Regions from separate parts of the Streptomyces sp. NPDC052301 genome, predicted to be linked through region 2. Evidence: riboswitches for the same ligand, from Rfam matches in the RefSeq annotation. Region 2 holds a riboswitch; the other holds the start of a gene.
The links. A riboswitch is a leader RNA that binds a small molecule or an ion and turns the genes downstream of it on or off. The one in region 2 is predicted to bind thiamine pyrophosphate.

Region 1 (3,199 bases), on a different contig from region 2:
CAGACCGCGCCAGCCCATCGTCGGATTGGCCTCGTGCAGCTCCCAGACGGCTGACGTCTGGGTCACGGTCACGTCGTCCAGGACGCCGAGCGAACCGATGATGACGCCGGCCAGCAGCAGACCGCTCATGTCGATCGACGGATACAGGCCGTGGATCAGCCCGGTGTTGTCGTCCGTGTTGCCGGTCAGCGCGGCCCAGCCGATGAACCGGGAGCCGAGCACGCCGATCAGAGACAGCGAGATCAGCGTGCCGAGCACCGCCACCGACGTACGGGCCGACAGGCCGTGGCACATGTACAACGCGATCAGCATGATGGCGCTCGATCCGACCACCGCCACGAGAAGCGGGTTCGAGCCCTGCAGGATCGCCGGCAGGATGAACAGGGTCAGCACCAGGAAGCTCACGGCCAGTGCCACGAGTGCCATGACACCGCGCATCCTGCCCACCACGACGACGGCGACCGCGAAGATCCCGGCGAGCAGCGCCATGGGGAACTTCCGGTTCACATCGGTCACCGCGTACTGGAGGTCCTTGGGCGCCGAGGGCTCGTAGGCGACCACGACCTTCTCACCCTGGTGCAACTGCCGGGACTGGTCGGGTTGCACGATCTCGGTGAACGTACGGCCCTGGTCCTTGCCGGTGTCGACCCGGACGGTCGCCTTCCTGCAGGTGCCGTCGGCCTGTTGCCCCGCCGAGGTGCCCTCGGCGGTGGAGGTGTCACCGGTCGAGGTGCCACCGGAGGCGTTCACCGACTTGCAGCTCACCTCCACCACCCTGGTCACCGTGGCCTGTTGTGTCTGCCGGTCGAAGCCGACGCCGGTGCGCTTGTGCGAGGGCGCTCCCCCGGGCCACAGCACCATCAGACCGGCCACCACCGCCACGGTGAACGGGACCAGGATTGCGGCGATCACCTTGCGCAGGTGCCGGGAGACGGGCGCTGCGGGCCCATGGCTGTGGCTGTGGCCGTGCGCATGCCCGTGCCCGGACGTCTGCGCGTGCCCGGACGTCTGCGCGTCGCTTTCGTCCCGCGCTGAGCCTTCCCGATGGCGCGGTTCGGGAGGCTGGTACGGGTACTGCTCCATCCTGGTCACCGCCAGATCATCGCAACAACGGCAGGGGGCCCACTGTTCACCGCGCCACACATGACGCTAGCGTGGAGGCACCTTTGCACACGCGGGAGCTCGGAGCACCGGGCTGAGAGGGCGCTGACCTCCGTAGAAGCGATGTTTCACGTGGAACCAGCGAGGGTCCACGCACAACATCGAACGACGGAAACCGCTGCGTCGACCGCCGAACCTGTTACCGGGTAATGCCGGCGTAGGGAGTAGGTCTGATGACCAACAAGGACGCACGCACGCCTGCCTCTGTTCAGGACGACACGTCCCAGGAGGCCGGGAAGTCCATCGGCTGGCACAAGGCGTATGTCGAGGGATCGCGCCCCGACCTGCGCGTGCCGGTCCGTCAGGTGCACCTCACCAACGGGCAGTCGGTCACGCTGTACGACACGTCGGGCCCGTACACCGATCCGCTCGTTGACACCGACGTCCGCAGGGGTCTGCCACCGCTGCGGGATAACTGGATCATCGCCCGTGGCGACACCGAGGAGTACGCGGGCCGTCCCGTCCGTCCCGAGGACGACGGGATCAAGCACACCTCGCCGCGCGGCGGCCTGCGGAATCTGGACGCGGTCTTCCCCGGACGGCCGCGCCAGCCGCGCCGGGGCCGTGACGGCCAGGCGGTGACGCAGCTCGCGTACGCCCGCCGAGGTGAGATCACGCCGGAGATGGAGTACGTGGCCGTCCGGGAGAACGTCTCTCCCGAGGTGGTCCGCGACGAGATCGCGGCGGGCCGGGCCGTACTGCCGGCCAACGTCAACCACCCGGAGATCGAGCCGATGATCATCGGCAAGCGGTTTCTGGTGAAGGTGAACGCCAACATCGGCAACTCCGCGGTGACCTCCTCCATCGAGGAGGAGGTCGAGAAGATGACCTGGGCGACCCGCTGGGGCGCCGACACGGTCATGGACCTCTCCACCGGCCGCAACATCCACACCACCCGTGAGTGGGTGCTGCGGAACTCCCCCGTCCCCATCGGCACGGTGCCGCTCTACCAGGCCCTGGAGAAGGTCGACGGCAAGGCCGAGGAACTGACCTGGGAGATCTACAAGGACACCGTCATCGAGCAGGCCGAGCAGGGCGTGGACTACATGACCGTCCATGCGGGCGTCCGGCTGCCGTACGTGCCGCTCACCGCCAACCGCAAGACCGGCATCGTCTCGCGCGGTGGCTCGATCATGGCCGCATGGTGCCTGGCGCACCACAAGGAATCGTTCCTGTACGAGAACTTCGAGGAGCTCTGCGAGATCCTCGCCGCCTATGACGTCACCTACTCGCTCGGTGACGGCCTCAGGCCCGGCTCGATCGCGGACGCCAACGACGAGGCTCAGTTCGCGGAGTTGAGGACGCTCGGGGAACTCAACCGCATCGCCAAGCGTTTCAACGTACAGACCATGATCGAGGGCCCGGGCCACGTCCCGATGCACAAGATCAAGGAGAACATCGACCTTCAGCAGGAGATCTGCGATGAGGCTCCGTTCTATACGCTCGGCCCGCTGACCACGGACATCGCGCCGGCGTACGACCACATCACCTCCGGCATCGGCGCGGCGATGATCGCCTGGTGGGGCACGGCGATGCTCTGCTACGTCACGCCCAAGGAGCACCTGGGCCTGCCCAACCGGGACGACGTCAAGACCGGCGTCATCACCTACAAGATCGCGGCGCACGCAGCCGACCTCGCCAAGGGACACCCGGGTGCCCAGGAGTGGGACGACGCACTGTCCGACGCCCGCTTCGAGTTCCGGTGGGAGGATCAGTTCAACCTCGCCCTCGACCCGGACACGGCACGCGAGTTCCACGACGAGACGCTCCCGGCGGAGCCCGCCAAGACGGCTCATTTCTGCTCCATGTGCGGTCCGAAGTTCTGCAGCATGAAGATCTCGCAGGACATCCGCCGCGAGCACGGTGGCAGCCGGTCCGACATCGAGGCGGGCATGGCCCAGAAGTCGAAGGAGTTCGCCGAGGCGGGGAACCGGGTCTACCTGCCGATCACGGACTGAGGTCCGGGCGTAAACGGTCCGCGTCTTCCAGTCGGCGCGACGGCACGACGGGAAGCGCGGGCCAGGTCGGCCGGTCGTGT
Region 2 (3,199 bases):
GTGGCGGGGCGGGCGCCGATGCCGACGACCACCGCGCCCGCGGGCAGCCGGGTGCCGTCGTCGAGCACCACCGCACCGGGATCGACGCGTTCCACACGCGCGTGGGTGCGGAGATCGGCGCCGGCGTCCGCGTACCAGGCGGCCATGGGGGCGGCGACCTCGGCGGGCAGGGCGCCGGCGAGCGGCCGGTCGGTGGCCTCCACGACGGTCACCGCGCAGCCGGCCTCGCGCGCGGCGGTGGCGAACTCGGCGCCGATCCAGCCGGCGCCGACGACCACGACGTCGTGCTGCCGGGCGAGCACCGGCCGCAGCCGCTCGGCGTCGTCCAGGGTACGCAGCAGATGCACGCCGGGCACGCCCTCGGTGCCGGGCAGCGTGACGGGTTCGGCGCCGGTGGCGAGGACCAGCACGTCGTACGGCACCGGTCCCGCCTCGGTGTCCAGCTCGTGCGCGGCTGGGCGTACGCCCAGCACCTCGCAGCCGAGCCGCAGCTCGACGCCGAGCGACTCGAAGTCGACCTCGAAGGCGGAGTCCTCGGCCTTGCCGAGCAGGACGGCCTTCGACAGCGGCGGCCGGTCGTACGGCTGGTGCGGCTCGGCGCCGATGATGGTGACGGGGCCGGTGAAGCCCTGTTCCCGCAGGGCGACCGCGGTCTGCACCCCGGCCATGCCCGCGCCGACGACGACCGCGCGCCGCGCCTGTGACGTGCCCTGTTCCGCTGTCTGCTCGCTCACCCGATCACCATAGACACGTGACGGACAGTCAGTCAGGGGGCGTGCTCGGTGACCTGTTCCACAACGCTCGTCCCGCTACCGGGCCCCGACTCCCACTGCCAGTCCTCCTCGAGTCGCACGCGACCGTCGGGCAGCTCGACGACCGTCGACAGGCAGTGCCCGGAGGCCGTCGTGCCGTCGGTCCTCAGCTGCACGTACCGGAAGTCGAGCCGGTCCCCCGCGCGCGTGCCGACCAGATGGCCGCGTACGACGTCGCCGCCCGCGTACTCGGCCCAGATCGCGCCGTCCTTCTCGTGGTACGCGAACCGGGTGCCGGTACCCACCTGACCTGGGGCTTGGTCCGCCACGGGGGCGAGGATCAGTCCGTCCAGCGAGCGGGTCACGGCGAGGGGCTCCCTTACGGGTGATGAGCGGGGCGAGCTAGGGTGGCCACCGTACAAGCACTCGCGGGAGCCCGGACGCACCGGGCTGAGAGGGAGGCTGGCGGCCTCCGACCGTACGAACCTGATCCGGGTCATGCCGGCGAAGGGAGGGGCTGGACGCCCATGCCGTCACGTACGCCCGACGTCCTCGTCATCGGGGGCGGAATCATCGGCCTGGTCACGGCCTGGCGCGCCGCGCAGCGCGGGCTCGCCACGGCCGTGGTGGACCCCGATCCCGGGGGCGGGGCCGCCCGGGTCGCGGCGGGGATGCTGGCCCCGGTCTCCGAACTGCACTACGGCGAGGAGCGGCTGCTCGCCCTGAACCTGGAGTCCGCCCGCCGCTATCCGGACTTCGCGGCCGAGCTGACCGAGCTGACCGGACACGACCTCGGCTATCGCCGCAGCGGCACCCTCGCGGTCGCGCTCGACGCCGACGACCGCGCCCACCTGCGCGAACTGCACGCCCTGCAGCAGCGCTGCGGGCTCGACTCCGAGTGGTTGTCGGGACGGGAGTGCCGGCGGCTGGAGCCGATGCTGGCGCCCGGGGTGCGCGGTGGGCTGCGGGCCGACGGCGACCACCAGATCGACCCGCGCCGGCTGGCGGCGGCCCTGGTGGCCGCGTGCGAGCGGACCGGAGTGGTGTTCCACCGGGCGTGGGCCGAGCGGCTGGACGTGGTGGCGGGCCGGGCCGCCGGGGTGACCACGGCGGACGGCACCGAGCTGCGCGCCGGGCAGGTGGTGCTCGCGGCCGGCAGCATGAGCGGGCGGCTCGCGGGTGTGCCCGAGGCCCTGCTGCCGCCGGTGCGGCCGGTCAAGGGGCAGGTGCTGCGGCTGACGGTGCCGAACCGGTTCGCGCCGTTCCTGAGCCGGACGGTGCGGGCCGTGGTCCGCGGCAGCCAGGTCTATCTGGTGCCGCGGGAGAACGGCGAGCTGGTCGTCGGCGCCACCAGCGAGGAGCTGGGCTGGGACACGACGGTCACCGCGGGCGGCGTGTACGAGCTGCTGCGCGACGCCCATGAGCTGGTGCCGGGCATCACCGAGCTGCCGCTCACCGAGACCCGGGCCGGGCTGCGCCCCGGCTCCCCCGACAACGCGCCGCTGCTGGGTCCGTCCGGCCTGGCCGGGCTGCTGCTGGCCACCGGGCACTACCGCAACGGGGTGCTGCTCACGCCCGTCACCGGGGACGTCATGGCGGAGGTGCTGGCCGGCGGTGCGCTGCCGGAGGAGGCCCGTCCGTTCACGCCGCAGCGCTTCGGCGCCGTACTTCTGGAGCAGTCCGCATGAGCATGTCCGTCACCATCTCGATCTCCGTCAACGGGGAGCGCCGGGAGATCACCCCGGGCACCGCTCTCGACGCGCTCGTGACGACCCTGACCCCGGCGCCCTCCGGGGTGGCCGCGGCCGTCAACGAGACCGTGGTCCCGCGTGCGCGGTGGGCGTCCACCGCGCTCGCGGAGGGTGATCGCGTCGAAGTCCTCACCGCCGTGCAAGGAGGCTGAGCCATGGCCGACGATTCCCTGGAGCTGGGGGGTACGACCTTCTCGTCCCGGCTGATCATGGGCACGGGCGGTGCGCCCAGCCTGGAGGTGCTGGAGCGGGCGCTGCTCGCCTCCGGTACGGAGCTGACCACGGTCGCGATGCGCCGGGTCGACCCGTCCGTGCACGGCTCGGTGCTGTCGGTGCTGCAGAGGCTGGGCATCCGGGTGCTGCCGAACACGGCGGGCTGCTTCACCGCCGGGGAGGCCGTGCTGACCGCCCGGCTGGCCCGGGAGGCGCTGGGCACGGACCTGATCAAGCTGGAGGTCATCGCCGACGAGCGGACGCTGCTGCCGGACCCGGTGGAACTGCTGGAGGCGGCCGAGACGCTGGTGGACGACGGGTTCACGGTGCTGCCGTACACCAACGACGATCCCGTGCTCGCGCGGAAGCTGGAGGACGTCGGGTGTGCGGCCGTGATGCCGCTGGGCTCGCCGATCGGGTCGGGGCTCGGGATCCGCAACCCGCACAACTTCCAGCTGATCGTGGAGCACGCGCGCGTGCCGG

Region 1: another riboswitch for thiamine pyrophosphate. It lies ahead of thiC (phosphomethylpyrimidine synthase ThiC); the one in region 2 lies ahead of thiO (glycine oxidase ThiO).

What each region holds. Positions count from the first base shown of each region.
Region 1 is NZ_JBIUBE010000011.1:201,399-204,597, forward strand. It holds gene ACIHEJ_RS28810 (YibE/F family protein) at 1-1,083, opposite strand, end outside; TPP riboswitch at 1,165-1,342, shown strand; gene thiC (phosphomethylpyrimidine synthase ThiC) at 1,335-3,119, shown strand.
Region 2 is NZ_JBIUBE010000004.1:366,913-370,111, reverse strand. It holds gene ACIHEJ_RS12675 (NAD(P)/FAD-dependent oxidoreductase) at 1-734, opposite strand, end outside; gene ACIHEJ_RS12670 (hypothetical protein) at 767-1,117, opposite strand; TPP riboswitch at 1,171-1,282, shown strand; gene thiO (glycine oxidase ThiO) at 1,280-2,440, shown strand; gene thiS (sulfur carrier protein ThiS) at 2,455-2,655, shown strand; gene ACIHEJ_RS12655 (thiazole synthase) at 2,659-3,199, shown strand, end outside.